Regions from separate parts of the Sinorhizobium sp. GQ132 genome, predicted to be linked through region 2. Evidence: predicted binding sites of a transcription regulator. Region 2 holds the regulator's gene; each other region holds the start of a gene.
What was found. Region 2 encodes LexA, which represses DNA repair genes until DNA is damaged. Its sites were predicted from a motif close to TGTTCNNNNTGTGTTCNG; they were not measured.
Positions count from the first base shown of each region.

Region 1: the regulator LexA is predicted to act here: its motif matches at 3,746-3,763, upstream of AC6CIG_RS12920 (YifB family Mg chelatase-like AAA ATPase).
Region 3: the regulator LexA is predicted to act here: its motif matches at 2,684-2,701, upstream of AC6CIG_RS19670 (ATP-dependent helicase).

Region 1 covers NZ_JCAXDX010000004.1:262,690-273,292, forward strand. The annotation lists gene AC6CIG_RS12910 (LysE family translocator) at 162-779, shown strand; gene cysK (cysteine synthase A) at 917-1,885, shown strand; gene AC6CIG_RS12920 (YifB family Mg chelatase-like AAA ATPase) at 2,077-3,609, opposite strand; gene gshB (glutathione synthase) at 3,793-4,740, opposite strand; gene AC6CIG_RS12930 (YraN family protein) at 4,931-5,299, opposite strand; gene rsmI (16S rRNA (cytidine(1402)-2'-O)-methyltransferase) at 5,289-6,251, opposite strand; gene dnaN (DNA polymerase III subunit beta) at 6,495-7,613, shown strand; gene pmtA (phospholipid N-methyltransferase PmtA) at 7,818-8,420, shown strand; gene AC6CIG_RS12950 (histidine phosphatase family protein) at 8,435-9,016, shown strand; gene pyrF (orotidine-5'-phosphate decarboxylase) at 9,024-9,740, shown strand; gene AC6CIG_RS12960 (DUF1330 domain-containing protein) at 9,835-10,122, shown strand; gene AC6CIG_RS12965 (complex I NDUFA9 subunit family protein) at 10,243-10,603, shown strand, end outside.
Region 2 covers NZ_JCAXDX010000013.1:2,184-12,786, forward strand. The annotation lists gene metG (methionine--tRNA ligase) at 1-1,103, opposite strand, end outside; gene AC6CIG_RS24790 (DNA polymerase III subunit delta') at 1,240-2,271, opposite strand; gene tmk (dTMP kinase) at 2,268-2,972, opposite strand; gene AC6CIG_RS24800 (D-alanyl-D-alanine carboxypeptidase family protein) at 3,030-4,184, opposite strand; gene AC6CIG_RS24805 (septal ring lytic transglycosylase RlpA family protein) at 4,241-5,284, opposite strand; gene AC6CIG_RS24810 (hypothetical protein) at 5,735-5,947, shown strand; tRNA gene AC6CIG_RS24815 (tRNA-Ser) at 6,142-6,231, shown strand; tRNA gene AC6CIG_RS24820 (tRNA-Ala) at 6,500-6,575, shown strand; gene AC6CIG_RS24825 (hypothetical protein) at 6,769-6,933, shown strand; gene lexA (transcriptional repressor LexA) at 7,143-7,859, shown strand; tRNA gene AC6CIG_RS24835 (tRNA-Cys) at 8,078-8,151, shown strand; gene AC6CIG_RS24840 (hypothetical protein) at 8,243-8,470, shown strand; partial or broken gene AC6CIG_RS24845 (IS66 family transposase) at 8,566-8,787, shown strand; gene AC6CIG_RS24850 (hypothetical protein) at 8,850-9,539, shown strand; gene AC6CIG_RS24855 (immunity protein CdiI family protein) at 9,698-10,021, opposite strand; gene AC6CIG_RS24860 (hypothetical protein) at 10,081-10,581, opposite strand.
Region 3 covers NZ_JCAXDX010000007.1:278,454-289,056, forward strand. The annotation lists gene AC6CIG_RS19665 (potassium channel family protein) at 1-275, opposite strand, end outside; gene AC6CIG_RS19670 (ATP-dependent helicase) at 577-2,640, opposite strand; gene AC6CIG_RS19675 (glutathione S-transferase family protein) at 2,791-3,441, opposite strand; gene AC6CIG_RS19680 (aminoglycoside adenylyltransferase family protein) at 3,604-4,380, opposite strand; gene AC6CIG_RS19685 (GGDEF domain-containing protein) at 4,879-6,159, shown strand; partial or broken gene AC6CIG_RS19690 (DUF6969 family protein) at 6,156-6,524, shown strand; gene AC6CIG_RS19695 (SH3 domain-containing protein) at 6,589-7,389, opposite strand; gene AC6CIG_RS19700 (peptidoglycan D,D-transpeptidase FtsI family protein) at 7,805-9,499, opposite strand; gene AC6CIG_RS19705 (penicillin-binding protein 1A) at 9,532-10,603, opposite strand, start outside.

The DNA.
Region 1 (10,603 bases), on a different contig from region 2:
TGCGCCGGTCTCCCATGTTTTTCCGGAAAGTGTACGGCTCTACCGCCAAGGGCAACGCCGTTCTTGTCACCCGATCAATTTTCGCGCGTAGATGCGGGGGACACCCGGATTTTCCTTTGCGGCAGATTGCGGTACACCCGCCCCTATCAGGAGGAACGATCGTGACACTTGCGGCTCTTCTCGCCTATAGCGGCGCTCTCTTCATCGCCGGCATCATTCCCGGCCCGGGCGTGACGGCGCTCGTTGCCCGAGCCCTGGGATCGGGCTTTCGGGAAACCTTCTTCATGGGCCTCGGCCTCATCGTCGGCGACATGGTCTATCTGACGGCGGTGGTTCTCGGGCTCGCCTTCATCGCCCAGACATTCACGACCGCGTTTCTGGTCGTGAAGATCGCCGGAGCGCTCTATCTCGGCTATATCGCCTGGAAGCTCTGGACGGCCGGGCTCCTGTCGCAGAACATCGAGGCGCGGAAGTCGACGAGTGCGGCGCTCTCCTTCATCTCGGGCCTGACGGTCACGCTCGGCAATCCCAAGACGATGCTTTTCTACGTGGCGCTCGTTCCGACGCTGATCGACCTCGCCTCGATAGGGATCCGCGACTACGGCCTGCTGCTCGTCGCGACTTTCCTCGTGCTTCTTGCCGTGCTGCTGCCCTATATGCTGCTTGCGGCCCGCGCCCGCTCGCTCCTGAAAGAGCCGCAGGCGCTGAAGGTCCTGAACCGGGCCGCGGCGGGCATTCTCGCCGGAACGGCCGCCTACATTGCGACCCGCGCGACCTGAAAAAAGATTCCCCCGCCGGCCGCTTCTCAACGGTTTTTTCCTTCAGCATCATCGATCCAGGGCTTTCCCGCTCTGGAAGCAAGCGCGCATAGCTCCTATTGTCGCAGCGACGATTTAAAAAACGAAGGGAGAAACCTATGCCTGAAGCGCGCAAGCCCGGCCGCGGCCGCGTCTTTTCTTCGATCACCGAGACGATCGGCGACACTCCCATCGTGCGGCTGGACAAGCTCGCCAAGGAAAAGGGCGTGAAGGCGAACCTGCTCGCCAAGCTCGAATTCTTCAACCCGATCGGCTCCGTCAAGGACCGCATCGGCGTCGCGATGATCGAATCGCTCGAGGCGCAAGGGAAGATCACGCCCGGCCGCACGACGCTGGTAGAGCCGACTTCGGGCAATACGGGCATAGCACTCGCCTTCGTCGCGGCCGCCAAGGGCTACAGGCTGATCCTCACCATGCCCGAGACGATGTCGGTCGAGCGCCGCAAGATGCTGACGCTTCTCGGCGCCGAACTGGTGCTGACGGAAGGCGCCAAGGGCATGAAGGGCGCAATCGCCAAGGCCCAGGAACTCACCGAGACGCTGCCCGACGCGATCATTCCGCAGCAGTTCGAAAACCCGGCCAATCCGGAAATCCACCGCAAGACCACCGCCGAGGAGATCTGGAACGACACGGAAGGCGCAGTCGACATCCTCGTGTCCGGCATCGGCACCGGCGGCACCATCACCGGTGCCGGCCAGGTGCTTAAAGCCCGCAAGCCGTCGGTCAAGGTGATCGCCGTCGAGCCCGAAGAATCCCCTATCCTTTCCGGCGGCGCCCCGGGTCCGCACAAGATCCAGGGTATCGGCGCGGGTTTCGCACCGGCGATCCTTGACACGAGCGTCTATGACGAAGTCGTCACGGTAAATGCCGGCGAGGCCATAGAGGCGGCGCGGCTCGTCGCAAGACTCGAAGGCGTGCCGGTCGGCATCTCCGCCGGTGCCGCGCTCCAGGCGGCGATAGAGGTGGGACAGCGCGGGGAAAATGCCGGCAAGAATATCGTCGTGATCATACCGTCCTTTGCCGAACGATATCTTTCGACGGTGCTGTTCGAGGGATTGGGAGCGTAGCGCCGGAGGTGCCGGCGAGCGCCCCTGATCGGCCTGCCGGCCACCTTCTCCCCGCAGGCGGGGCGAAGGGACTCGCGGCAAACCCGCAGCTCCCTTCTTCTCCGTCGAAATGAAATCAAATCGAATTTTCGGCCCTTTGCCCGGCCTCTCCCGTCTGCAGGGTGACCGCTTTTTCCATCGACGCCGGCCCCCTACGCGGCGACGGGTAGTCTCTCTCCCGCCACCCTGTAGGAGATCGCTTCGGCGAGATGGATGCGGCCGACCGTCGGCGCCTCGTCGAGGTCGGCGAGGGTGCGGGCGACCTTCAGCACCCGGTGATAGCCGCGCGCCGAGAATTTCATCTTCTCCGCCGCGTCGCGCAGAAGCTGCAGGCCGGCGGCGTCGGGTTCGGCGATCTTTTCGATCATCGTCGTCGATGAGCGGGCGTTGCTCGTCAGCTCGGGATGACCGAGGCCGGCGAAGCGGTCTCTCTGCAGCTCGCGGGCGCGGGCGACGCGGCGGGCGACGGCGGCGCTCGGCTCGGATGTGCCGGGGCGGATCAAGTCGGCGGCGCTGACGGCCGGGACGTCGACGCGGATATCGATGCGATCCATCAGCGGCCCGGAGATCCGCGCCTGATAATCGGCCATGCAGCGCGGCCCGCGGGCGCAGCTCCGGCCCGGCTCGCCGGCCATGCCGCAGCGGCAGGGGTTCATGGCGGCAATGAGCTGGATCGCCGCCGGATAGGTGACGCGATGATTGGCCCGCGCGATGATGCAGGTGGCGGTTTCGAGCGGCTGGCGCAGAGCGTCGAGCGTCTGTGGTGCAAATTCCGGAAGCTCGTCGAGAAAGAGCACGCCGTTATGGGCGAGCGACGCCTCTCCCGGCTTCGCGCGGAAGCCGCCGCCGATCAGCGCCGCCATGGTGGCGGAATGGTGCGGCGCGCGGAAGGGCCGGCGGTCCGAGAGCTTGCCGCCCGGCAATTGCCCGGCGATCGAATGGATCATCGAGACTTCGAGCAGTTCGGCGGGCGAAAGCGGCGGCAGGATGGAGGGGAGCCGCGCCGCAAGCATCGACTTGCCCGACCCGGGCGGACCGACCATCAGCAGATTGTGATTGCCCGCCGCCGCGACCTCCAGCGCCCGCTTGGCGCTTTCCTGGCCCTTGATGTCGGCAAGATCGGGAAGGCCCTCGGCGGCCGCCCGGACCGCCGGCTCGGGGCGGGAGAGCACCTGCGTGCCGCGGAAATGATTGGCGATGGCGATCAGGCTGCGCGGGGCGAGAATATCGATTTCCGATCCGGCCCAGGCCGCCTCGGGCCCGCTTTCCGCCGGGCAGATCAGTCCCTTGCCGAGCGCATTCGCGCCGATCGCCGCCGGCAGCGCGCCGGCGACGGCTGCGATGGTGCCGTCGAGATTGAGTTCGCCGATGACGACATAGCCGGACAGCGCGTCCGCAGGCACAGCGCCGAGCGCCGCCATCAGGCCGAGCGCGATGGCGAGATCGAAATGGCTTCCTTCTTTCGGTAGGTCCGCCGGCGCCAGATTGACGGTCACCCGCTTGGCGGGAAGCGCCAGTCCCGATGCATGAAGCGCCGCCTGGACGCGCTCGCGGCTTTCGGCCACCGCCTTGTCCGGCAGTCCGACGATCTGCATACCGACCTTGCCGGGTGCAACCATCACCTGGACGTCGACCGGAACGCCCTCGATACCCTGAAACGCAACCGTGCTGACGCGCGCGACCATACTGCCCCCTGATTTCGAGCGGAGCGCGGAGGCTCATCGTCCGTCCGCAATCCCGCTCCAGCACGGCGGCCCACACACGCCGTCACAACCAAAATCGGTTGTAACCGCAAATCTTGCACGGAATACGCTTGAAAACAAGAACAATAATAGAACATCAAGAGCGAGAGTGGCGGCCCGTAAAGATCAGGCGCGCTTCTTCTCGATCGCGTCCCAGAGCAGGCTTGCGACATCGGCACCGCCGAACTTCTTCACCTCGCGGATGCCGGTCGGCGAAGTGACGTTGATCTCGGTCAGGTAATCGCCGATCACGTCGATGCCGACGAAGAGGAAGCCGCGTTCCTTCAGCGCCGGGCCGATGCGGTCGCAGATCTCCCGCTCGCGCGCCGTCAGGTCGGTTGCCTCCGCGCGCCCACCCACATGCATGTTGGAGCGCGAATCGTGCTCGGCCGGAACGCGATTGATCGCTCCGACCGGTTCGCCGTCGACGAGCAGGATGCGCTTGTCGCCCTTGCGCACCGCCGGCAGATATTCCTGGGCGATATAGGGCTCGCGGAACATCTGCGCGAACATTTCGAGGAGCGACGAGAAATTGCGGTCGTCACGCGCGGAGTGGAACACGCCGGCGCCGCCATTGCCGTAGAGTGGTTTCAGGATGATGTCGCCCATCTCCTGGCGGAAGCGGGCGATCTCGTCCGGGTCGCGAGTGATCAGGGTCTTGGGCATCAGATCCGGAAACTCGGTCACGAAGATCTTCTCAGGCGAGTTCCTGACCCAGGCCGGATCGTTGACGACCAGCGTCTTCGGGTGCAGCCGTTCGAGCAGATGCGTCGAAGTGATATAGGCCATGTCGAATGGCGGATCCTGGCGAAGCAGGATGACGTCCATGGTCGAAAGATCGATCCGCTCCTCTTCGCCGAGGGTGAAGTGGTCGCCCTTGACGTCGCGCAACCGCATCTGCTGCGCGGTCGCATAGACCCTGCCGTCCCGGAGCGACAGCTTTTCGGGCGTGTAGTGGAACAGGCGGTAGCCTCGGGCCTGCGCCTCCAAGCTCATCGCGAAGGTCGAATCGCCCGCAATGGTGATGCCCGAAACATGGTCCATCTGGACCCCGACATTGACGATTCCTGCCATTTTCCCGTTCCCGATTGGATCCACGATGCGCATAGTTCCTTCGACCGGCGCCGGTCAGAAATCGAATTATACGGCAATTCGACGCGATGCTCCGCCCCTCGATTCGCGACGAGGCGGCACCGCCGAAAAGCCCGCAAGATGTAGAATGCGTACCGTGGTTAGGCAAGAAGGCTCCTGCCGCTCCCGCCTATCAAAAGGCGTCCGGCAGGTGTCGCGGCCAACGCCACGGCGCTACGGCGACAATGTCGTATCGCACCGACAGGCGGTGGAAATCGCCCTGACGCGACAGCCAGAGATCGCTTGCCGCCCGGATGCGCCGTTGCGCCGTGTCGGTCACGGCGAAGACCGCATCGTCCAGGCTCATCCGGGCCTTTACTTCGACGCAGGCGACCACGTCGCCGCGCCGGGCGATGATGTCGATCTCGCCGAGCCTGGTGCGATAGCGCATGGCAACGATGCGATAGCCCTTGAGCATCAGGCAGAGTGCGGCGCGGTATTCGGCGATGTGGCCCCGCTTCAGCGCCTTCAGCTTGCGGGTGTCCGGTCGCTCAGCCTTCATCGCTATCCTTGAGATGAAGGAGCCGGTCGTAAAGCTCCTTGCGCGCCAGCCCCGTGCGGCGCGCCGCCTCGGTCGCGGCCTTGCCCATCGGCAGGTCGCGGGCGAGTTCCTTGAGCAAGGCGTCGACGTCGGCCGCCTCCGGCTGGGGCTTTGCCTCCGGCGGACCGATCACGAGGACGATCTCGCCTTTCACATTGGCGCTTTCGTCGTAACTCGCCGCGAGTTCGCCGAGCGTTCCGCGGCGGAACTCCTCGAAGGTCTTGGTCAGTTCGCGGCAGACGGCCGCCCTCCTGTCTGCGCCGAGGACCTGCGCGGCAGCAGTGACGGTCGCGGCAATGCGATGCGGGGACTCGAAGAAGATGAGAGTGGCGGGAACGGACGCGAGTTCGGCGAGCCGGTCGCGCTTCGCCTTGTCCTTCACCGGCAGAAAGCCTGCGAAGAGGAAGGCATCGCTCGGCAGGCCGGAGCCGACGAGGGCGGCAAGCGGCGCCGAGGGGCCAGGTATGGGAACGACCCGGTATCCCGCCTCGACCGCCTGCTGCGCCAGGCGGTAGCCCGGATCGGAGACGAGCGGCGTACCGGCATCGGAGACGAGCGCCACCGATTTCCCATCGCCGAGTGCCGCAAGCAGCCGCGGCCCCGCCTCGGCGGCATTGTGCTCGTGATAGGCGGTGGGCCGATTGACGATACCGTAGCGGTCCAGCAGCACCCGCGTCACCCGCGTGTCCTCGCAGGCGAGCACATCGGCCCCCGCAAGCGTCTCGAGGGCTCTCAGCGTGATGTCGCCGAGATTGCCGATCGGCGTTGCCACGAGATAAAGGCACGGCTCCAGCGGGCGCGCAGGAATGTTGATATCGTGCAGGCGAAAAGCGCGCCGCCGGTCCTTTTCGGATGCATCCGTGGATTGCTGCTTTTGCAACGCCGCCTTCCCAATCACTCCCGGCCCGATCATTCCGATCGACCATTCCGGCCAAGCCGGGCTCGCGCCCTTTATGAGTGAGCGGGGAGCCCGGGGCAAGGGCGGGCCGCGCATGCAGTCTCGCATTTGGGGAAGAGGCCTCAAAACCCCTTGCTTTTGCGGCTCTCTTTCTGCCATTTTGCCGGTCCACATCCTTCCGGCCGAGCGGCCGGGCACGCAGTTGACGCCGCGGCGGTCCCCTCGCCCGCGCGGCAATGGTTGAAAGCGGTAGCATCCATGCGTATTACTCTCGAGCGGTCCAACCTTTTGAAATCGCTGAACCATGTCCACCGCGTGGTCGAACGGCGAAACACCATCCCGATCCTTTCGAACGTGCTCCTGCGCTCTGACGGCGCCAGCCTCGAAATGAAGGCGACCGACCTCGACCTGGAGATCACCGAGGCGACGCCTGCGCAGGTGGAACAGGCCGGCGCCACCACCGTTCCGGCGCATCTGCTCTACGACATCGTCCGCAAGCTGCCGGACGGCTCGGAGGTGCTGCTGGTCACCAATGCGGAAGGCACGGCGATGACGGTCGCCTCCGGCCGCTCCAAGTTTTCGCTGCAGTGCTTGCCGCAGTCGGATTTTCCGGATCTGACCGCCGGCACGTTCTCGCACTCCTTCCGCCTGAAGGCGCCCGATCTGAAGATGCTGATCGACCGCACCCAGTTCGCCATCTCGACGGAAGAGACACGCTACTATTTGAACGGCATCTTCGTGCACACGGTCGAGAACAACGGCGACCTGAAGCTGCGCGCCGTCGCGACCGACGGCCACCGGCTCGCCCGTGCGGATGTCGAAGCGCCTTCGGGCTCCGAGGGCATGCCCGGCATCATCATTCCGCGCAAGACCGTCAGCGAGCTGCAGAAACTGCTCGACAATCCGGACGTGGTGGTGACGGTCGAAGTCTCGGACGCGAAGATCCGCCTGACGATCGGCTCCATCGTCATGACGTCGAAGCTGATCGACGGAACCTTCCCCGACTATCAGCGCGTGATCCCCGCCAGCAACGACAAGGAACTGCGCGTCGATTGCCAGTCCTTCTCGCAGGCCGTCGACCGTGTCTCCACGATCTCTTCCGAACGCGGCCGCGCCGTGAAGCTTGCGCTTGCCGACGGCCAGATGACGCTGACCGTGAACAATCCGGATTCCGGCAGCGCCACCGAAGAACTGCCGGTCGGCTACGAAAGCGATCCGCTCGAGATCGGGTTCAACGCCAAATATCTGCTCGACATCACCGGGCAACTGACCGGCAGCGAGGCGGTCTTCCTGCTGGCCGATCCCGGTTCGCCGACGCTCGTGCGCGATCTTGCCGCGGAGGATGCGCTCTACGTGCTGATGCCGATGCGCGTGTAACAACATGCCGCAGACTGCGATAAGGGCCCGCCGTTCGGCGGGCTTTTTCATATGTACCCGTCGCGCATCGTTCATGATCTGTCGTTTCTAGACGCAGTCGGACTTGTTTTTGCCGCAGATGGAAGCACATTATGAATAAGCGCTCACGCAGCCGCACGAATCACGATAAGAGCGCAACTGCAAATCATACTGCGAGGGGATTCGATGAGCTTGCGCTTGAGGGTGAAGGAAAAATTCGGTCGGAAATTCGACGAAGAGATCCGCTTCTTCAAGGGCTGGATGAGCAATACTCGCGCGGTCGGCGCGATCCTCCCGACATCCGCCATCACCGCACGCCGCATGGCCAGCGTAGTCGAACCGGAATCCGGTCTGCCGGTCCTCGAGCTTGGCCCCGGCACCGGGGTGATCACCAAGGCGATCCTCGAGCGCGGCATAGAGCCTGAAAAGCTGGTTTCCATCGAATACTCCACCGAGTTCTACAATCAACTCAAGGCGCATTTCGACGGCGTGCATTTCATCAACGGCGACGCCTTCGACCTTTCCCGGACGCTTGGGGCCTTCAAGGATCAGCAGTTCGACAGCGTCATTTCCGCCGTGCCGCTGTTGAATTTCCCGATGCATCGCCGCGTCGAACTCATCGAAGACCTGCTCTCGCGCATTCCCTTCGGCCGCCCGGTCGTTCAGATCTCCTACGGTCCGATGTCGCCGGTCGTCGCCATGCCGGACCGCTACCGAATCCAGCATTTCGACTTCGTCGTGCGCAACATTCCGCCGGCGCAGCTGTGGATCTACCGCAAGACGCACTGACGGCGCCACCTCCGGTGTTCGGCATCTATCTCACCCATCCGCAGGTCAGAATCGATCCCGCCGTCTCCGTGCCACAATGGGGTCTGTCCGAACTCGGCGAAGAACGCATGCGCGCCACGGCGAAACGGCCATGGGTCCGTTCGCTCGGACGCATCGTCGCCAGTGGCGAGAAGAAGGCGATCGAAACGGCGCGGTTCCTGGCCGACGCTGCCGGCATCCCGGTCGAAACGGACGAGGAGATGGGCGAGAACGATCGTTCCGCGACCGGCTTCCTGCCGCCGGAGGCGTTCGAGAAGGCGGCCGATCAGTTCTTTGCCCGACCCGAAGAGAGCTTCAAGGGCTGGGAGCGTGCCGTCGACGCCCAGGCGCGAATCTCAAGGGCCGTCTTCCAGGCCCTCGACCGGCACGATCCGGCGGTACCCATCGCCTTCATCGGCCATGGCGGTGTCGGTACGCTGCTCAAATGCCGGATGACGGGCACGGCGATCGCCCGCAGCGCCGATCAACCGCCGGGCGGCGGCAATCTCTTCGCCTTCCGTCTTGCGGATCGCGCCGTCACATGCGACTGGACGCCGATGGAGTTCTGGCAGGGGTGATCTCGATATGAGCACAAGCGCGCGCGACCGGCTGATCGTCGGCCTTGATCTTCCAACGGTGACCGAGGCCGAGAAAATCGTCTCGACGCTCGGCGAGGAAGTCCTCTTCTATAAGATCGGCTATCAACTGGCCTTCGCCGGCGGCCTCGATTTCGCGCGTGACCTCGCTGCAGGCGGCAAGCAGATCTTCCTCGACATGAAGCTGCTCGACATCGACAACACGGTGGCCAAGGGCGTGGAGAACATCGTCAAGATGGGCGTGTCGATGCTGACGCTGCACGCCTATCCGAAGGCGATGAGATCGGCCGTCGAAGCGGCAAGAGGCTCGAACCTCTGCCTGCTTGGCGTGACGGTGCTCACCTCGATGGACGAACAGGACGTCATCGATGCCGGTTATGAATACGATCCGCACAGCCTGGTCCTGCGCCGCGCCGAACAGGCCCGCGCCGCCGGCATGGGGGGCATCGTCTGCTCGGCGGAGGAGGCTGCCGCCGTGCGCAAGATCATCGGCGGCGACATGGCGCTGGTGACGCCGGGCATCCGCCCGGCCGGCGCGGAAAAAGGCGACCAGAAGCGGGTGATGACGCCGGCCGACGCGCTTCGCGCCGGCTCGAGCCATCTCGTCGTCGGGCGGCCGATCGTTGCCGCGCCCGACCCTCTCGCAGCAAGCCGCGCGATCCTGGCCGAAATGGAGAGCGCCCTCTCCCGTCGATCCGCCGTATAGCGGTCCGGCGCCGTTCGGGGCCTGCTTGACCTGGGGCTCATTTTGCCGGAAGTAACCATCCCGTCTGCATGTCGTGAAAGACGAGGAGTTCATCATGACCAAAGGATACTGGATCGCTCGGGTCGATATAAGGGACCCCGAACGCTATAAGGATTACGTGGCGGCGGCGAAGCCCGCCTTCGAAAAATACGGCGCGACCTTCCTTGCGCGCGGCGGGCAGTTCCATCGGCTCGAAGGTGCCGCTCGCACCCGCAACGTCGTCATCGAATTCCCCTCGCTGCAGGCGGCCGTCGACTGTTACAATTCGCCCGAATACCAGATTGCCGCGGCCATCCGCCAGGAAGTCGCCGATGCCGAAATGGTGGTCGTCGAAGGCGTTTGAGGCGAGGTCCCGCGGCGCATCGGGGCATGCCTCCGAAGCGCGCGGATTGGCCTTCACCTCGCTCGACGCTTGGGCTATGTAGCAAGCAATTCCACCATTGACATCAGGAGTGCGTTTCTCATGACCTTGTCCAACCTTCCGCCGCTGGTGACGATTTTCGGCGGATCCGGATTTGTCGGCCGTCATGTGGTGCGCGCGCTCGCCAAACGCGGCTACCGCATTCGCGTCGCTGTTCGCCGTCCGGATCTCGCCGGCCACCTGCAACCGCTCGGCAATGTCGGGCAAATCTCCTTCGTTCAGGCCAATCTGCGCTACCGCAAGTCGGTCGATCGCGCTGTCGACGGCGCCGACCATGTGATCAACTGCGTCGGCGTGCTCTTCGAAAGTGGCCGCAACACCTTCGAGGCGGTCCAGGATTTCGGCGCACGGGCGGTCGCCGAGGCGGCTCGGGCGACGGGCGCCACGCTCACCCATATCTCGG
Region 2 (10,603 bases):
ATCGACAGGGAACGGCTGGCGAGATTGCCGATACCGTTGGCGAGGTCGGAATTGATGCGGGTCGCTATCCCCTCCTCGCTGTAGCTGCCGTCCTGGCCGAACGAGACTTCGCGGAGGAAGAAATAGCGGATCTGATCGAGGCCGAAATGCTCGACCAGATTGAACGGATCGACCACATTGCCGAGCGACTTCGACATCTTCTCGCCCTTGTTGAGCAGGAATCCGTGAGCGAAGACGCGCTTGGGAAGCGGAAGACCGGCCGACATCAGGAATGCCGGCCAATAGACGGCGTGGAAACGGATGATGTCCTTGCCGATGACGTGGATGTTTGCGGGCCAGAACTTCGCGCGCGGACCTGTCGGATCTGTCAGATAGCCGGTGGCGGTGACGTAGTTGGTCAGCGCGTCGACCCACACATACATGACATGAGCGGGATCGTTCGGAACTTTGATTCCCCAGTCGAATGTGGTGCGCGAGACGGAGAGGTCCTTCAGGCCCGACTTGACGAAGGAAATGACCTCGTTGCGCCGTTCCGCCGGACCGATGAAGTCTGGATTTTCCTCGTAGTGTTTGAGGAGCTTGTCCTGGTAGGCGGACAGCCGGAAGAAGTAGCTCTCTTCCTCCACCCATTCCACAGGCGTTCCCTGCGGTCCGTATCGTACGCCGTCGCCGCGCAGTTCCGTTTCGTTTTCCTGGTAATAGGCCTCGTCTCGAACGGAATACCACCCGGCATAGGAATCCTTGTAAAGGTCGCCCGCCTCGCCCATGCGGACCCAGATCGCCTGCGAGGCCTCGTGGTGGCGCTGTTCGGTCGTGCGGATGAAATCGTCGTTGGAGGCGTTGAGCAGCCGCGCCATATTCTGGAACTCGGCCGAATTGCGGGCGGCCAGCTCCTGCGGAGAAATCCCTTCCCTCTTCGCCGTCTGCTGCATTTTCTGTCCATGCTCGTCCGTCCCGGTCAGGAAGAAGACCTCGCGCCCGTCAAGCCGCTGAAAGCGTGCCATGGCATCCGTCGCGATCAGCTCATAGGCATGACCGATATGCGGCTTGCCGTTCGGATAGGAAATCGCGGTGGTGATGTAGAACGGGGACGTATCTCTCATAGCGGGCTTCGATATCCTCGGGACAGAAACTATGGGGTGCTATTACCGCATCGCATTCGGGTAGGAAACCGGTAGATCACGTTGAATTTAGGCCGGAGCGGCCTGACTGTGGCCGTGAACCGTCTTCGCTCCCGACCTATAGAGCTTCCTTGAGATCATCGAGGAGGGAAAGGACCGTCTGCTTGCGGTCGAGGTTATAGGCCGCGCTCAGCGTCAGGCGTTCGCCGACAGTGCTGGACAGCCTGGCGAACCGTTCGGCCGCGCCGACGTCGCCGGCGATCGCCGCCTCGCGTGCCATCCGCATGATGCGCCCCGACAGCAGCGACGAAAAGAAATCGAAGATCGTTTCGCTGTCCTTGCCCGAAAGCACGTCGGCCAGCTTGTGCATGTTCTTGCGGACAGCCGGGCCCTGCCCGGCCAGAATGTCTTCGAAAGCCTCGGCTATATCCAGCCCGCCATAGTTGACGAGCTTCAGCGCCTCAGAAACGCTGCCGTTTGCGGCGGCGAGGACGCGCTCTGCATTCAGGCCCGCGAGATCGAGCCCGAGATGCGCAAGCGCCTGGCGCAGGGCTTCCGTGTCCAGAGGCTTCAGCCGCAAAGGCAGGCAACGCGAGCGGATGGTCGGCAGGAGTTTTCCCGGCGCATGGGTGAGCACCAGAAACAGCGAACGGCGCGGCGGCTCCTCCAACATCTTCAAAATGGCATTGGCGGCGTTGCGGTTGAGATCGTCGGCCGGATCGATGATGACGATGCGCCAGTTTCCGGTGCCCGACGTCTGGCCGAAGAACTTGCCGGCGCGGCGAACCTCGTCGACCGTGATCGCGCCCTTCGTCCTGCCCGTCTTTTCGTCCACTGGGCGCGCGAGATGCAGGAGATTGTGCGATGCGCCCGAACCGAGCTGTCTCGTGACGATAGAGGCGGGATCAGGGTCGGCAAGCCTTTCGGGGGCGTCTGCCGGATCCGGATGGCTCAGGACATGATTGGCGAAGCGGAAGGCGAGTGTGGCCTTGCCTATCCCCTCTTGCCCTTCGATCAGGATCGCGTGATGACCCTTTCCGGACCGGTAGCTCTGCGCGAGAAAGGCTTCCGCCTCCTGATGACCGAAGAGCTTGCTGTTCATCACGGGAGCAAGCGCGCCCTCCAGCACACCTGGCTGTTCCGGGGTCATGACGTCGCTTCCGCATTCGAGGGGTGCGGTTTGCCCTCAAGCGGCAATAGCGCCTCGACCAGACTCAATACTTCGGCAGCGATCGCGGTCGGCGGACGGTTGGCATCGACGACGCGGCATCGTTCCGGATCGGCCGCGGCAATATCGAGAAAGGCTTCGCGCCGCTTTTCATGCGTCGCCAACTGTTCCTTTTCAAATCGGTCGGGACGGTCGTTTGCGGCGCGGCGGCGGGCGCGCTCCAGCCCGACCGAGGCGGGAAGATCGAAAATGATGGTGCAGTCGGGAATGACACCGTTCACCGCAACGCGTTCCATGGTCTCGACGAAGGCCGGTTCCAGATTGCCGGTCACGCCCTGATAGACGCGCGAGGAATCCATGAACCGATCGCAAAGGACCATCGTTCCTTGCTGGAGCGCCGGCCGGATCACCTCCTCGACGTGGTCGCTGCGGGCGGCCGCAAAGAGGATCGCCTCCATCCGGACTCCGAAGGACTCCGCCGCGCCCGAAAGAAGGACGTGGCGAACGGCTTCGGCACCCGCGGAGCCTCCCGGCTCGCGCGTGGTGAGCACGCGGTAGCCGCGCGCGCTCAGCGCTTGCGCAAGAAGGCGCATCTGGGTCGACTTGCCGGCCCCCTCTCCCCCCTCGAATGTTATGAACAAACCCTTGGTCAGCGACACTTCAATTCCCGGATCGGCGTGCATTATCGTCTCTGTTTAGCCGATCGGTCCCGCGGAAGGAACCGTCGCAAAGCGCATTTGTCACAGCCAGAAGAACAGCAGTTCCTGCAGCGCGTCGAGCGCCCGGCTCGTGAGCGTTCCGGACTCGACCGCCCTCGCCGTCTTCACGGGAACTTCCCGCAGCAGCTTGTCCCCGTTCCAGAGCTTGACGACGCCGACCTGCTGACCGGCAGCGACGGGTGCGTTGAGCGGCCATTTGTAGACGATGCGTGCCGTCAGCCGTTCGGGATTTTTTACCGGCAGCAGAACGTCGACCGGGCCGCCCGCCACGAGCGCCACCCGGGAATCCGCACCGCCGTAGACGCTCGCCTCTCCGATGGTTTCACCATCTGCGAAAATGCGCCGTTTCTCGAAAGCGGTCATCGCCCAATCCAGGACCCTGCGGCTCTCGTCGATTCTCTCCTTTTCGCTCTCGAGGCCCCCCATCGCGAGAAAGACCCGGCGGTCGCCCCGTTGCATCGAGACGGCGAGCGAGAAGCCGAAACCCTCCGCAAAGCCGGTCGCCAATCCATCGACGCCGACATTCGCGGCGATCAGAGGGTTCTTGTTGCGCTGAAGGATCTTGTTCCACTCGAATTCCGGCTGCGAATAGAGCCGGTAGTAATTCGGGTGCGCCTCGTACAGGTGCCGCGTAAGGGCGACGAGTTCGCGCATCGTGATCTTGTTTTCCGGATGCGGCAGCCCCGTGGCATTCCTGAATGTGGCGACCGGCAGCCCCAGCTCGCGGGCCCGCTTGGTCATCAGTTCGGCAAAAGCAGCCTCGCTGCCAGCAATTCCCTCAGCCAGGACAATGCACGCATCGTTGGCGAGTTGCACCGTTGCGCCCTGGATGAGATCCGCAACGCGGATCCTGGATTTGATCGCGGCGAACATCGTTGCAGTGCCGGAGGGGGCCCCGCCTGTACGCCACGCATGTTCAGAAACCTCGAAACTCGTCTCGGACGTCAGGTCGCCCTTATCCAGGGCTTCGAAAACCACCTCCATCGCCATGAGTTTGGCGAGCGAGGCAGGCGGGACGGGTGCATCCTCGTCGCGTGAAAAGAGCACTGTGCCCGTCTCGGCATCGACGAGATATATCTGCTTCGCTTTGGTGTCGAAGGCGGGCGTCTGCGCGACCGCTTGCCCCGAAACGATGGCCGCGAGGAACCCTACGACCGCAAGCCACTTCATGCGCATGAGAAACTCCGGTTCTGCATGGGCATATCAGCGCGAAAAGCCCTCTTCAACCGGCGTCAGCGCGAGTCGGCGTTTCGGTACTGGCGCTTCGCATAGGCGAGAATGGAATCGGGGGTCAGCGGATTGCGATCGACCATGATCGCCTCGAAGGGCGACGGCTTGTCGCTGACGCGAACTTCGACATAGGCCGCAGCATAGGCTATGCTGCCATCCGGCAGCGGGATCAATTGCGGGCGCGACGTCGGCATGGGGCCGATCTGCGGCAGAACGACGAATTCGTCGAAGGCGCTTGGTGCCGCCGAGGCCTGCGCCGGCTTTGCGAGCGCGTTCACCGGCACGCCGGCATCGAGCGTCGATCTGTTCGGAACCGGAACGGCGCGGAGATTCGGAACCATGTCGCGCAGCGGCTCGTTGGAAGCCACCATAACGCCTGAGGCGATCTGCCCTTCCGGCATCACGCTCGGGCCACGGTCGCCTTTCCTGACGTACGAGGCCATGAGGTAGGGCATGTCATTGCCTTCGAGCGGCGCACGACCGACATATTGAACGCGAACATTGGCGCTGCCCTTGCGCTTGATGTCCAGCAGGTCGGCGGTCTTCGAAGAGACGTCGATGATCCGGCCGTATTCATAGGGGCCGCGATCATTGACACGGACGATGACGGACGTGCCGTTCTCCAGGTTGGTCACGCGCGCATAGCTCGGCAGCGGAAACGTCGGGTGAGCGGCCGAAAGGTGATGCTTGTCATAGACCTCGCCATTGGCCGTCAGCCGGCCATGGAAGGCAGACCCGTACCAGGAGGCCATCCCGCTCTTGTTGTAGCCGAAATCCTCCTTCGGCTGATACCACTTGCCTTTGACCTGATAGGGTTTGCCTACCTGGTAGCGGCCACCGCCCTTGGGAATGTTGTTTCCGGTAGCGACTCTGGGGCTGGCTTTGACGCCATAGACGGACTCGGCGAAGTATTCCTTGCTCCGCGACTTGGTCTTCTTGACGCTCGACGTCGTCGATCCGCAGGCCGCAAGCACCGCGCAAAGCAACGGAACCGCTGCGAGACGGAGCCCCCTCACAAGATATGCCGCACCGTTATTGGATGTCATCTGTCCCACAAGATCATTCGCAAAGCCGCACCCGAAATCCGCTCCTGCAGCGCTCACGCATCCGACCGAACGCGCAACGATCGTCGCAATCGTGCAGTAGTTCCCCCGCGAGAATTTCGCCGTCCCGAAACGGAACAGCCGAACAATCATGACAACAACAAGGCAAAATTGCGAACCGGAGGACGAACGGACGCTAAAAAACGCTCGCTATGGTTTACGAAACGTAAATGAGCCGCTGGACCATAGTCCGATAGAGCGCGCCAAAGGTCCGAAACCCGTTGCCGGGTTTCCCTGCCGACACATATCGCAATAAGTACCCACGCGGCTCGTCGGCCGCGGGGTGCGGCGGCCTCAGAGCTGGCCGAAGCTTCCCGTCGGTGCAACTCTGAGGCTCCGTCCCCGGTTGGCGTGCTGCCCGTGCTCCGGCCCAACGTCCGAGAGGATATCGCAATGGACGACAGATACGATTATGGGCCGCCGGAGCGACGGGCGGCAACCGGCCTCCCCTTAGGCATAATGCTCCTGTCGATGTTGGCGATTGCCGTTTATCTGCTTGCCGGAGCGGCGCTCCTGGACGGCAGAAGCCGGGACGTCGCGGCCTACGTCGCTCGGGCAGGCGACGAAAGTCCGCCTGCAGCGCCGGACAGCGGACGGCGCCCGTGACGATGGCCCACAACCGTGCCATGGGCGCATGCGGCGCGGCACGCCTCGAATGCAAGCAAATGCTCCGGAGCAAGTTGACGCTGTGATCAAAGCTGCTAAAAAGCCAGCCGTTGGTGAATGGGCAGCAAACCCGGTGGCGATCGCCGGTCCATCGAGAACTCGGAAACGAATTTCACGAAGCTCCGCAATCACCTGGAAGAGTGGCCGAGCGGTTTAAGGCACCGGTCTTGAAAACCGGCGTGCGTGAAAGCGTACCGTGGGTTCGAATCCCACCTCTTCCGCCATTTCAGAATTGATCCGGGCACGCCGGAATTCCCGACTTCTCGTCACTGATGGCCGTCTTCCCCACCCGCAAGGCTCATGGCTGCCCTGCCCTTCCGACGCTTTGCGTCACCTGCCGGAGCGGAAGAAGCTGCTTTGGGACTCCATCGCGAAGGGGCGATATTCGGGTGGATGAATTGCAGCGTGCCCTACCGGGCGGCAAGGGTGAAGCCGGCAGACGGAATGCACTGGCGCGCGGGGCCGAAAAATCTTATACAACGAGTGACCAGTGGGGTCGTAGCTCAGTTGGGAGAGCGCCGCAATCGCACTGCGGAGGTCGAGGGTTCGACTCCCTTCGACTCCACCATTCCCCTCTTGTCCAGCCCGGACACCTAGGTGACAGGTCTTACCTGAGGTAACTTCCACCGATGCCGGACGTCAGGCTGCCAGAGCTCGGTCGATGCCGCGGCTCGCCTGCGCTTGCCAAAAAAGCTGATTTGAGAGAAAGTTTTAGTCTGACCCGTTCGAGGTCTGGGCAACTCCCGCGAGTGGAGAAAAACATGCCTGTTAAATCTTTGGTGGCAGCCGTAATTTTTTCCCTCTTCGCCCTTTCGGGGTGCGCCAGCACAGGCTCGACCAACACGACCTATACCCAGTGGTACGGGCCCTATCCCGAGCCTGAATTCGACGTTCTTACGCCGGGCGGACTGCGGCTTGCCTATTAGCATGGCATAGGTGAGCGACTGGGCCGGCCGCTGTAAGTGAGCGTACGCCCCTGCCCCGACATTCCGAGCGATCGCCAACGACACGCCGGATCGGAAGCGGACAGGCATTCAGCAGCAAGCGGTATTCACGGAATTTTAGGCACTTGCGGAACACATATGGAACATATAGGTTCTGTTCTTGATTTGTTTCGCGATTCTGGAGTGACGCCATGCTGACCCGCAAGCAACAGGAATTGCTTCTGTTCATTCATGAACGAATGAAGGAATCCGGGGTTCCGCCGTCCTTCGACGAGATGAAAGATGCCCTCGACCTTGCCTCCAAATCGGGCATCCACCGTCTGATCACCGCACTCGAAGAGCGCGGGTTCATTCGCCGGCTACCGAATCGCGCTCGAGCCCTCGAAGTCATCAAGCTGCCGGAGGCCTATGCCGGTGTTTCGCAGGTCCGCCGCGGCTTTTCGCCGAGCGTGATCGAAGGCAGTCTGGGCAAGCCTGCGGCCCCGCCCCCTGCACCGAAACCGGCGCCCCTGGCCGAGATCGCGTCGGTCGCTGTCCCGGTCATGGGACGCATTGCCGCCGGCGTGCCGATTTCCGCAATCCAGAACAACATGCACGATATTTCCGTACCGGTCGAAATGATCGGCAGCGGCGAGCACTACGCTCTCGAGATCAAGGGTGATTCGATGATCGAGGCCGGCATCCTCGATGGCGATACGGTGATCATCCGGAACGGAAGCACTGCCACCCCCGGGGATATCGTCGTCGCCCTGATCGACGACGAGGAAGCAACTCTGAAGCGTTTCCGTCGCAAGGGCGCCTCTATTGCGCTCGAAGCCGCCAATCCGGCTTACGAGACACGGATATTCGGTCCGGATCGGGTCAAGATCCAAGGCAGGCTTGTCGGCCTCATCCGGCGGTACCACTAGGCTCCCGACGAGGTGTGCAGGCGTTTCTCACGGAAGTACGCAATTTCAACGCGTTAGAAGTGGGGGCATTGCGCCTTGGGGCGCTATGGCCACGCCTCCACAGAACCGAAGCCATATTATACAGAATAAAAAAGACCCTATTCCAAATGTACCCTCTTGCGGATTGCGGGCAATCATTCTAAATCCGCGCCACGATTTGAAAAATCGCAAATCGTAGAGGCCTCGTGGCGGAGTGGTGACGCAGAGGACTGCAAATCCTTGTACCCCGGTTCAATTCCGGGCGAGGCCTCCAAAATTTTCCACAATGATATCAAAGCGATAAGTGGCAGAGAGCTTCGTGTTGTGCGAATGCGGATGTCGCATCTCGTTGCAACTGGATTCCCTTGATTTTCAACGGCTTCCCGGCACACTCGGCAAATCCGTGCAACATCGTTCTACAAGACCGGCGGGTCATTTTTCTTTGCCTTGCGCTTGGTCGGATTTCGTTTGGAAACCGCCCGGCCGATGGCACGGCCGTGATCACGCCGGCGCAGCTCGGCTATCTGATCGAATGCATCGACTGGCGACTGGCGAATGCCGCAAAAAACCTGGCGTCGACGTCGGCGGGATGAGCAAACCGCTGGCACGGCGGGAGCGAATATGATTCCATGCCGTCATGATCGATGCGGCCGATCAGCTTGCCGACGACCTCACCAGTGCGCACGCGATGATCCTCGCAGAACGCGCGGCACGAGGTGAGGCGGAACCCGTTGCCGCTCGGGCCCAGGCGGTGAACTCGCACTCGGAGGCACTGATTGCCCGGCTCCGGCTCGAGATCGAGAAGCTGAAGCGCGACATCCATGGCAGCCGCTCGGAGCGCAAGGCCAGGCTTCTCGAACAGATGGAGTTGCAGCTCGAGGAGTTGGAGGCTAACGCCGGTCAAGACGAAGAGATCAAGCTGCCTGACCTGCGGCCCTGTGAGACGGTGATTGGAAGTTAAAGGGAAACACGGTGCGGACCCAAAAAGAGATTAAAGCTGACCTGCTTGCGGCGCTAAACTCCGTCGGCGATGAAAGACTGGCGCTCTTGGGCTTCGAACGACGAGAGGGTTCGTTTACCTACATGCGAATCCTGGAGGAAGCCGAGCAGGACATCGTTTTCGCAGCGGATTGCTTCCCCACGTATCAGCCGGACGAAGAAATGCACCTTCACCCGGCCATGCGGCTTGGCATGAGATCTGTAACCAAGGCGACGCTAGAACTGGTGGCGGGCAACAAATCTCTTTTGGCGGATGCGCCAGAAATCATCGTGAGCCAGCCAATTGAGTTCACTGCACCAAAGGAGCAACACGTTAGATGGTTTGCAAGCGGCAGCGATCAAATGAAGGCGCGTATTCGTGAGATTGTTGCCTTTATTGAACGATGGCCAGCCCCACTTCTTGATGAGATCCGAACTCCACATGACTTGATCAAGATTTACGAACGGGGCGATGAGCGAATGCTCAAGCAACGGCATTGGTACCTGTTTTTGGCCGCAGCGCAGATGGTCTCCCATGGGAACCGCGCCGACGCACTCTCCGTCTTGGAAAATAATCTTCGCGCCCCAGGCTTGAGGAAACGCTACGCCGTCGCCTTCGAGACCTTATCCAAAGGCCATCCACTCAGATCTGCTGTCGGCATTTCGGACCCTGAGGCAAGCTAGTCATTCGCAAATCATGCCGAAAATTCTTGAAGGTCTCTAGCTGCGGCCTTCACCGGATGCTTACCGTAAACATTGCGATCCGCGCCATGCATGTAATTCTCGACGAGTTCCGCATCTGACGAATTGCCGCAGAGGGAGTGCCGACATCCCAATTGAATTCAATAGACGGGGCAATGTTCGCTGATGACTTCATAGCCGGGCCCAAGTTCCCGTCTGATCTCCTCAACAAGCTGGTAAACTGCTTCGGCAAATCTGAGATCTTCTGCTTTTGACCATGGGCTAGATCCCGGAGGATTGTTCCAATCCAGTGCTGTATCATGCCACACTGCCATGCCGTGCAATCGCTCTCGGATTTCATTCGGCAAAGACAGCTTGTCCTCAATAGGCCCTACGTCAAAGCGTTGATGAGCAGCGTCATTGGCGCACCAAAGAACTCCACCACCCCATTCAAAGAACAATTTAATTTTCGGAACTTCGTTCACAGGGAGAACCTCGTAGCGTTTGCTGTATGCATCCGGCGAGGGCCACGCGTAACAGCGGGTTATTCGTCGCCAGCGAAAAAGTGTATCTCCATGAGCCGGGGCTCATAATCGCCCTGGAAAAAGTATAATTCGGACTTCGTCTCGAGAACGATTTTGCTGACTATCTCGCTGCCATCGGCTTGACTGAATTCCTCGTAGAAAATCCGCAACGAGGCTAACAGTGCTTTAGCAGATGATAACGAGATGCCCGGTTGGAAGCCGCCGAGGTCGACCTCAATCCCCTCGACTAGACGTATAGCAGACCTTTTCGGTTGCGGCTCACTATGATGTGCATTCCACAGTTCGAGCCACACCCTCTCAACTTCGACACAATTGCTACGTGTTCGCAAAGAAAACTCAAAATCGGCATATCCCAACTGGCACGTGAATTCGTCTTCGATACCGAAATCCCAGCGGTCTGGAACTCCTAAGAACTTCCCCAATTTTTCCAACTTGGATCCAGGAACGAGAGGGTAATCGCTCGTTCCGACGAGCATGGAAGTGATTGCTATGACCCTCATTGCATTGCCTTCTTCTCGAAAG
Region 3 (10,603 bases), on a different contig from region 2:
AAATAGAAGAAGTCTGTGGCGTCTGAGCCTGCCAGTCCTTCGAGTGAACCGAACTCGGGATGATAATGCATCCAGGCAAAGGCCAGAGCGTAAAGTCCGACGCCGAAGAGGTGAGCCATAAAGGCCGACCCGAGAAAAACGACCATTTCAGCTCGTTTTGAAAGGACCTTGCGTCGACGCAGGATCGCTACGCCGGTCATGATTTCAAAATGAGTGGCGCTTGTCACGATGATGAGTGCGGCGGAAAGCAGACAGACCAACACAATCCCTGGCACCTATCAACCTCGCCCTGTGCTCGCCGCAGATGATCGGCGCCTCAAACGCACCAACTCGACTCGGCGACGCTGGTACAACCACCATAGCAGGACATCGTCCGGATTGGGAGTTTCGGTCTGTCGGACCCGTCCCAATGTGCCGTTGCCGAGACCGACGGTGGGCAATAGCGGGAGTACAGGACAATGCATCTCGGGAATTCGGCGCGGTCCGTCGAGCATTTCCTTATTTTCTCTAATAGGAACCCCTGCAAAGCGCCGCCAGAGGACAGCCAGTGCGATGACCATAACGCATTGCTGAACTCTACTGCCACATGGTGCGCATCCGGGCCGCGACATCGATGCGGATCTGCTTTGCGCTGCGCTCGGAGGCATTGGGGCTGGCGACGGGCCAGGTTGCGCTCTCGAAGAACTGAAGCAATGTCGCGGGGATAAAGCGTGTGCGGCTCGCGTAGACATGGCGGTCACCCTGCGCGTGCTGACCGCCGGTGAAGAAGCGTTGCGGCACCATCAGCGTCAAACTGTCCTTGGCGCGTGTCATGCCGACATAGAGAAGCCGCCGCTCCTCCTCCAGCTCATGGCTGGTGCCTGTGGCCAGATCTGACGGAATGCAACCGTCGACGACGTTGAGCATGAAGACGGAGCGCCATTCCTGCCCCTTGGCCGAATGGATGGTCGACAGGATCAGATAGTCCTCGTCGAGCAGCGGTACGCCGGCCTGGTCGCTCGTCGCGTCCGGCGGATCGAGCGTCAGCTCGGTGAGAAAGCGCTCGCGGCTCTGATAGCCGGCGGCGATCTGCTCGAGTTGCACGAGGTCGGCCCGGCGCGTTTCGGCATCCTCGTGTATTCGTTCGAGATGCGGTTCGTACCATATCCGCGCAATCTCGATTTCCATCGGCCATGCGGGTTTGCGCAGGGCCTGCAGCAGCTCGACCAGGGACAGCCAGTCCGAACCGCTCCTCGGCGGAGCGGGGACTTCACCAAGCGCCATCAACGGCTCGGGGCCGGTTGCGATCGTGTCCAGGATCTTGCCTGCGGTCTGCGGGCCGACGCCCGGCAGCATCTGCAGGAGCCGGAAGCCTGCGACGCGGTCACGCGGGTTCTGTGCAAAGCGCAGCACGGCCAGCATGTCCTTAACGTGAGCGCTGTCGAGGAACTTCAGACCTCCGAACTTTACGAAGGGGATGTTGCGGCGGGTCAGTTCCACCTCGAGGGGGCCGCTGTGGCTCGAGGTGCGGAAGAGGACGGCCTGCTGTTTGAGGAGCATTCCGGATTCGCGATTGGCAAGCACCTGCTCGACGATGCAGTTCGCCTGATCGGCCTCGTCCCTCACCGTCAGCAGCTTCGGACGTTCAGCCGACTCGCGATCCGTCCAGAGGTTCTTGGTGAAGCGTTCCCGCGCCAGATCGATGACCCCGTTGGCGGCCGCGAGGATCGGCTGGGTCGAACGGTAGTTGCGGTCGAGGGTGACGATCTCAGCCGGCGGCGAGAACTGCTTCGGAAAATCCAGAATGTTGCGGACCGTTGCCGCCCGGAACGAGTAGATCGACTGCGCGTCGTCGCCGACGACCGTCAGCCCGCGCCCGCCGGGCTTCAGGGCCAGCAGCACTGAAGACTGGAGTCTGTTGGTATCCTGATATTCGTCGACGAGGACATGGTCGAAACGGTTGCCGATATCATCGGCCAGGGAGGGATCGCTGACCATCTGCGCCCAATAGAGAAGCAGGTCGTCGTAGTCGAGGACGTTCTGCGCCTGCTTGGCCTCGACATAGCCGGCAAACAGCTCCTTCAACTGCTGTTCCCAGCCGGACACCCACGGGTACCAGGTGCGGAGCACTTCATTCAGCGGCATTTCCGCGTTCACTGCCCGCGAATAGATCGCCAGGCAGGTGCCCTTGGCCGGAAACCGGCTTTCCATCTTCGAAAAGCCGAGTTCGTGCCGCATGAGGTTGATCAGGTCGGCGCTGTCTTCGCGGTCGTGAATGGTGAACTCCGCATTCAGCCCGATCTGTTCGGCATAGATTCTCAGCAGCCGTGCCCCGATACCGTGAAAGGTGCCCGCCCATGAAAGAGCGTCGGTCGTCGTTGCGGAACTGGGACCGAGCACCTGCGCGCAGATGCGCCCGACGCGGCGCGACATCTCGGCCGCGGCCCTTCGCGAGAAGGTCATCAGCAGAATGCGGCGCGGATCTGCCCCGTTGACGATCAGGTGAGCAACGCGGTGAGCCAGGGTGTTGGTCTTCCCGGAGCCCGCTCCCGCGATGATCAAAAGCGGGCCCGCCTGGGCGCCTTCTCCTGCTCCGATACCATATTCGACGGCGCAGCGCTGTCTCTCGTTCAGTTTCTCCAGATACGCCGCCGTCGCCATTTACTTCCCCTCGATGAGCTCTTTGATATCCGGCCGCGGCCTTAAGAACGGAGGGGGAACATACAAGCCCGATCGGCCGTTGGAAAGTGGGACGTCCCGGATTCGCTCGGACATTGCCGCTTGTAATCAATCGGCCGGCGCGGACCTTTGTCAGCCGGTCGGTGCGGCGGTGAAAACCGCCAGCTGAGCGTCGAAAGCGCGCTTGTATGCGGGCCGCGCTTTGCCGCGGGCCACATAGGCGCAGAGGTTCGGATATTCCTCCAGTATACTCGATCCTTCCAATCTCCGCAGCACCGTCACCATCAGGAGGTCAGCGGCGCTGAACGCTCCGTCGATCCAGTCCGCATTGCCCAGTCGGCCGGAAAGTTCGCCCAGCCGCCTGCGGATGCGTTCGTCGATGAAGGGCAGACGCCGCTCGTACCAGGTCTCGTCGCCTTCCAGATACTCGGCGACCTCGCGATCGACGATCGGCGGCTCCACCGTGTTGAGCGCGGCAAACATCCATGTGATCGCGCGCGCCCGGGCATTCGCATCGTCCGGCAGCAGGCCCGCATGGCGCTCAGCGATATGGAACACGATCGCCCCCGACTCGAACAAAGCGAGACCGCCTTCTTCATAGGTCGGAATCTGCCCGAATGGATGAAGCGCGAGATGCGCGGGTTCCTTCATCGCCTTGAACGAAAGAAGGCGAACGTCGTAAGGCTGGCCCACTTCTTCGAGCGCCCAGCGAACGCGCATGTCACGCGCCATACCCTGGCCGCCATCGGGCGACCGCTCAAAGGCGGTAATGGTAATAGTCATGCTGCTCTCCATCGCTTGTCCGTCTTCAAAACGACCGGCTGAACGCGATTCCGACACCCCATGCGCGAGATAATCCTCGCGGCCGATTCAGTTACAGCACGGTGGTGCGTTCCTGCCGCTGCTAAGCGGAAGAGGCTTCCTGGCAGATTCCGACCCAAAACGTCATAGGAGTTCCGAGACCCGCTGGCGCAGAAATGCTGCCGTCCGCTCGGAAGCAGTCTGCCGATCTTGCCAGTCGTCCTTGACCTTGCCCAGATAGGCCTCACGCGCGTAGATCAACGTGTCAGCTTCCTCGTCCGGCATCTGGCTCGCTGCCCATGTGGCTGCAGCATCCTTGGTGATGAAGTCACCGGTGGCCGATGTGCGCCACATGCGCGCAAGGGTTAGTAACACGTTCCGCTCGTCCCCCTGTAGACTGTCGCCCAGTGAGGGGAGTGCATCGCGCATTGCGCGGCGAATTTGTTCCGGCGGAAGCGAGGGCAGAAGCTCCTCTGCCTCGGGGCCGAACAGTGGAACGGCCTCTTGTCGCGCCTGGGCCAGCACAAGCGTGTTTTCCGGGTCGGACATAGGTAGGGGGAGACCTCCGCATTCAAAGGTGTCCCGCAGCCATTCGCCATAGATGAATTCAGCCCGAGCAGGAAAATCCGGTGCGGCGATATCTGCCCGCAGAAACACCATCAGTTCGATGCAGCGGGGCTCCCCGACCGGACGGGGATGGCGGCCGGACATTCGCAGCAAAGCCGCCAGAAGATCGCGACGCTGTTCGTCAGCCATGGGGCAGTCGACGATCGCGAGGAGGTCGACGTCACTCTGCGGTCGCAAGCCACCCGAAACTGCCGATCCATGCAGATAAACCGCAAGGAGCGCGTCTCGAAGGATGCTGCGGATGGTTTCTGTCGCTGCCAGTGCCTCGTCAATCTGCTGTCTGTCCGTTCGCATGGCTCGATTTACGTGAGTACTACCAGGAGAAAGTGCGTAACGGTTTCCCGTGCGGAAGTGCGTAGTACCAGAGTGTTAGAGCGTTTCACTGGTCCAATGAAACAGTGAAACGCGCTAGAATATGGCAACGAGCGTATCAAGCTCTTGAACCCATACAAGGCAGCTTTCAGTGCGAGCAGACCTTCAGGCAGCCCTCGACTGGCCCGGGTCGCCATCTCGCAGCCACCGGACGTCACCTGGGGAAAGCGCAATTGAGAAAGCGTCGAGGCTGTGGTTGAGCTCGGAAAGCGAGCGCGGGCCGATCAGCGGGATGACACGGCCCTTCTGCGCCAGAACACTCAGAAGCTAATCGATTTCGAGACGACGGCGGGAAATGCCTGAGCGCGCCTGGGTGGTATTCACGACCTTGCAGCACAGGAGCCCGCGGCCCCGCTGCAACTCGGAAGTTCATGCACGAGTGATCTTGCCGGCAGGAGGTGGTCCCCTAGATGGGCAAGGATGGAGCTTCAGGAAAGCGCAGTTGGTGCCGGTCGCGTGAGCGCCTCTCCGGAGATGCGGTATCAGCCGCGCAATCCGGCTGTCATGGCCGAAGTCGAGCGCCTTCTCACGGGCCGCACGCGTGACATTCGTCTAAGAGGTGAGCTCGGTCGCCTGTTCCAGGAGCGTTCGTGGTCGCGTACGGCCAAGATCATTCGCGCGTGGATGATATGGGTGACCTTGCTGGACGTGCTGACGCTGGGTCTCAACGCGATCCTGCTTCCGAAGGCGGTCGTGCTCTCGATGCTTCCGCCGGCCTGCATTGTGCCGCCCGCGGCGCTGGCCACCGCCTATGTCTGGCGAAAACCGCGCGGCGTCCGGCTGCAAAGGATGTCCCTGCTTGCAGGCCTGTTCCTCATCCTCCTTTCGGTCGCGCTGGTGGGCGTGAGCGCGGGTGGGGAATTCCATGAGCGGCACCTCAACATCATGCTGTTCGTCGCCATCACCGCCATCATCATTTTTGCAGTTCCTTTGGCCTGGACGGTGGCGGTCGCCTCTTTCGCGCTCGGCCTCTACCTGATCTTTCAGTTGCACAATCCGATGCTGGAGAGGGGCAGCGCCGTGGCTGCGACGCTGTTTTTTGCGAGCGGTATTATTGCGACAGTCGTTGCCCGACGCACGATAACGATCCTGGCCCAGAAGACCTTCCTTCTCGAACTTCGCGACATGCGGCGGGTAGCGGAGCTGGCCGACGCCAATGCCCGGCTGGAGCGGCTCGCAAAGACCGATCCCCTGACCGGGATCGCCAACAGGCGCTGGATGATGGAAACCCTCAGTCGTCTCTGGAGCGCAGGCGCGGAGCGTCCGCCGGGCACCGCCATGCTGATGTGCGATATCGACGATTTCAAGAACCTGAATGATCGTCTCGGTCACGCCGAGGGCGATCGCTGCCTCGTCAAAGTTGCCGGGATCATTCAGAGCAGCGTCAGGCGAAACCGCGATCATGTTGCCCGCTATGGCGGTGAGGAGTTTCTCGTCGTGCTTCCGGGCGCAGATGAAGAAGCGGCGCTGGCTACGGCTGAACGAATCAGGGCGAGCGTCGAAGCTGCCTCCCTTCCTAACCCGGCATCCCGCGTATCGCCTTACGTCACTCTCAGCATTGGCGTGGCGGCGCAGGCGCCAGGTGAAGAGATCATCGCGCCGGAGAAGCTTCAGAACCAGGCCGACGCTGCACTCTACCTGGCGAAACAAGCGGGCCGTAACCGGGTGGTCCTCTATCAGCCTGACCTGCCGACCGTATAGCGCCGCGGGAGCGCCCTGCGCCGCGGCGGCACCCAAGCTCGCGCTTCCTCCGCTGCGCGGCGGTCGGGGTCGACGCTCACGGGCGCCTTCTGCGGCTTTTCACGGTGAACCAGTGGGTGGTCGGCGATGACTGGCTCGGCGCGGAAGGCACGATCGCTCTTTTGCCGCGCTTCGACGTACAGATGCCGCGGCCGTCTTATCTCGTGAACCGTTGGCTGACGGCAATTTTCGCCGCCTACGAGCCGCAAATAGCCGAACTGATCCGTGAGCGCGACCGCGCCTTGCTCACACACCGCCAGCCTGAAGGCGTCGAAGCGCGCCAGGACCGGGCGCTGGAGGTCACTTCAGAACTCGAGCACTCAGATTGTAGGTGTAGCCGACCCTTGCGGCCGATGTGCGGTGGCGGCATTTCTGCCGCCCCGGGCCACGTTAGTTCGGGCAACCCGGATCGCCCGGTTGGCAGACACGTCGCTGCGGCCTGCGGCGGTCATCGTCACCACCGCTCCGGTTGCGGTTGTCGTCGCCGCGGCGGATGACGCGATTGCCATCATCGCCCCCACGTTCGAAGTTCCGGTTGCGATCGCGGTCGTTGCGCAGTTCACGGTCAGAGTCCCCCCGCCGATCCACATCGGGCCTGCGGTTGGGCACGCGCTCGACATCCGGAAGGCGATCTGGGTGATCGTCGAAGTCCCGGCGTCTTTCAGAGCTGCGACCAGAATCGGGCCTCCGCTCAAATTCCGGACGCTGAGCCGGCCTCGGCTCGAAATCAGGTCTGCGGCTGGGCGGGCGGTCGGGTTCCACACGGCGATCCGGGCCGCGATAGAAGTCCGGCCCGCGGCGCCAGCGATCGCGGTCGCGATAAAAGTCACGGTCGCGGTAGTGACGATCCCAATAGCTGCCGAAGCTGAAGACGACGACAGGAATACCGAGGCGGCGATAATATTGAGGACCCACATAAACCCGGCGCTGTTGATAAAGTGCCTGGATATATCGCCCGTGCACCCATCCACGGCCGTCGTAGAATTCCACGTCGCACCATGGCACGTCGGCAAGACAGCCGTAGATTTCGATGGATTCGCCAGCCGGTATCACGGTAATCGCCGGATATGCTGTGCTTGGGCCGGCGCGCATATTGACGTTCGCCGTTGCGAGGCCTTCTGCCGCCTGAGCGATCGACGGAGCAAGCAAAAGCATACCGGTCGCGGCAATTTTCAAAAGCGTGGATTTCATGTTTTCAACTCCCTGGAGGCATGCGTCCTACCACCACATCCGGAACTTGCTGTTCGGGCATTTCCGGTCCCGGGTATAGTCGGAGCGCCTGACAGCTTGCGTCAGGCGGCCACCATCCTCTTGTCTTTCAATGCTTTATAGCGCCTTTTGCATGAACGCAGCTTGAACACTTAGGCCATGGGCCCCAGGCAGGAAGTCGTTGGGCACAACGGCGGACGCTTCCAGTCTCTTCAGCACCTGTGCCCGGCAGAAACGGGCTCTGCGCGCTCCGAGCCCTGCCAGAAGTATCCAGGGGTCGTCGGTAACATGCGCCTAGCGCCAATCGGTGAGGGCGGGCACGAAACCGCAGCCGCAATTGAATGAGGATCATCTAAACGACAACCGTCCCGCAATCATTCACGCGTCAATCGCTTGACTAATCCTCTACAGACGTTTCTCCCATCGCCACGGGAACAGCTTCGGCATCTGGCGGCGATGGGAAAACGGGCGTGAGGAGCATCGGGAGGATGCGATGCAAAAGGGCGCCGCCGAGCGGCACGGCATTCCATCCGGAGGTGCGGTTGCCATGGGTTTCCGCCAGGCCGCGGGGTTCGTCCAGTAAGGTGAGCAGCAGGTACCGAGGATCGTCCGCCGGTACGATGCCCATGAAGGATGTGACGTTGAGAACCTTGGAATAGCGGCCTTGGACCACCTTTTCCGCCGTGCCGGTCTTGCCGCCGATCACGTAGCCGGGGACGACGGCCTTCGTTGCTGAGCCGACGGCGGTGTTGAGGCGCAGGAGGTGGCGTATCGCCTCACTGGTGTTCGCAGACACGAGGTTCTCCGCCATGGTTCGTTCGGATACGGGGCTGTCCTTTATGAAGGTGGGCCTGATCAGCCTTCCGCCGTTCGCCAGAGCGGCGACGGCCATGCTGGCTTGCAGTGGCGTGACGGCGATCCCGTGGCCGAAGGAAACCGTTGCCGTGGTCACCTCGCTCCAGGAGGAGGGGCGCAGCGGTGCGGCGCTCTCCGGCAGCTCGGTCGCAAGCTGAGACAAAACGCCGAAACGTCCGAGAAAAGTCCGCAACGCTTCGGGGCCGAGCGCCATCGCCATTTTCGCCATGACGATGTTCGAGGAGTGAATGAAGGCTTCCGTAATGGTGAGCGGCCTGTATTTCCCGCGATAATCGTGGATGCGCTGCCGTCCAAAGCGCAACGGTCTGCTCGCATCCACGACGGATTGCAGATCGAACCGGCCCGACTCCAGCGCCATTGCCGTGGTCAAAGCCTTGAACGTCGATCCCATCTCGAAAACGCCGGCGGTGACGCGGTTTATCCGGTCGGGCTTGAAGGCGTCCACCGGATTGTTCGAGTCAAAGGCCGGATAGGAGGCGAGCGCCAGTATTTCGCCATTCGTGACGTCGAGCAGGAGCCCGGCACCCGCGGCAGCTGCGAATTTCGTGACGGCTTTGCCGAGTTCCTGCTCCATGGCGTACTGAACGCGCAGGTCGATTGAAAGCTCGACCGGCTGGAGCTCACGCCCCTTAAGTTCGATGCCGGTGCCGCGCAGGTCCGCAAGCCAATTTGCGTCGATCCATTTTTCGATGCCGGCGATGCCGAAATTGTCGATGTCCACGGCGCCAAGGACATGGGCAGCCAACGGACCGTTCGGATAGAGCCGTTGATTTTCGGGCCTAAAGCCGACCGCCGCCAATCCGGAATCGATCACCGCCTGCTGCTTGTCCGGTGGTATCTGCCGCTTGATCCACGTGAACGCATCTTTGCGTCGTAGACGGGTATGGAGTTCGCGCGCGTCGAGTTCCGGGAAGATCGCAGTGAGTTTCTCGACCACCTCGTCCAGATCGGGAATCGACCGCGGCTCGGCGTAGAGTGACGCGGTCGGAATGTCGGTCGCGAGCAGCTGTCCGTTCCTGTCGAGGATCGCGGGTCGTCCACCGGGGGCACTGTCATAGGTGAGGCGGGTTTCGCGACCCGCCTCTTCCTGCATGCCGAGTTGCACAAGTCGTATGAACGTGCCGGCGAAAATGGCGGCGAACGCTGCCATGATGCAGACGATGCGTAACCGCCTGCCGCGTGCACTGTTTCGCAGGACGAAGGCGTGTTTCCTCATTTCGATCCCTCGACGAGATAGGAGGCAATGGCTCAATAGAGGCCTTGGGGGGCTGTCAGAAGCTGCTCGCGCAACGCGGCAGGGAATTCGGCTCCCTCCGCGCCGAACCCGTCTATGACGGGACATTCCGTCGAGCACGGCCCGGTTCCCGGTTTGAAGACCTCGACAGCCGAACCGGGGTCTCCTGAAGCGGCCCGCCTGCCCGTGCGGCGGTTCACGCTCGCGAAGGTCAAGCCTTGCGGAACGGGAAAGTCCACGCCAGGTTTGCCGCGCATTGCCACCTTCATGAAGTCGATGAAGATCGGGGCCGCGAGTCCGCCGCCCGTTTCGCCGTAGCCCATCGGTTTCGGTGCGTCGTATCCCATGAAGACGCCGGTCACCAGCGTCGGGGTGTAGCCGACGAACCAGACATCCTTCTCGTCGTTCGTGGTCCCGGTCTTGCCGGCGACCGCTGCGCCGAGCTGCGCCACCCGGTGCGCCGTTCCACGCTCGACCACGCCGCGCAGCATCGATGTCACCTGGTAGGCCGTCATTGGGTCGAGCACCTGCTTGCGGGTGTCGCGAAGCACCGGCTCTTCCTGATGCTGCCAGCTTGCGGCGTTGCATCGATCGCAGCCGCGATCGTCGTGACGGAAGATCGTACGACCGTGACGATCCTGGATGCGGTCGATCATCGAGGGCTTGACGGCGTGTCCGCCATTGGCGAGGACCGCATAGGCCGATACGAGCCGCGTCAGCGTGGTTTCGCCGGCTCCGAGCGACATCGGCAAGTAGGGGGCGAGCTTGTCGTAGAGGCCGAAGGCGCGGCCGTATTCGGCAACGACGTCCATGCCCAGATGCCGGGCGAGGCGCACCGTCATCAGGTTGCGGCTTTTCTCAAGGCCGGTGCGCAGAGTGGAAGGACCGCCGAATTTGCCGTCGTAGTTCTTCGGCTTCCAAAGACGGCCCGCCCCGTCCGGCATCGAAAAGGGTGCGTCCATGACCAGCGTCGCCGGCGTGTAGCCGGTATCCAGGGCGGCGGCGTAAACGAAGGGCTTGAAGGCCGAGCCGGGCTGGCGCAAAGCCTGCGTCGCGCGATTGAAGCGTGACTGTGCAAAGGAGAAA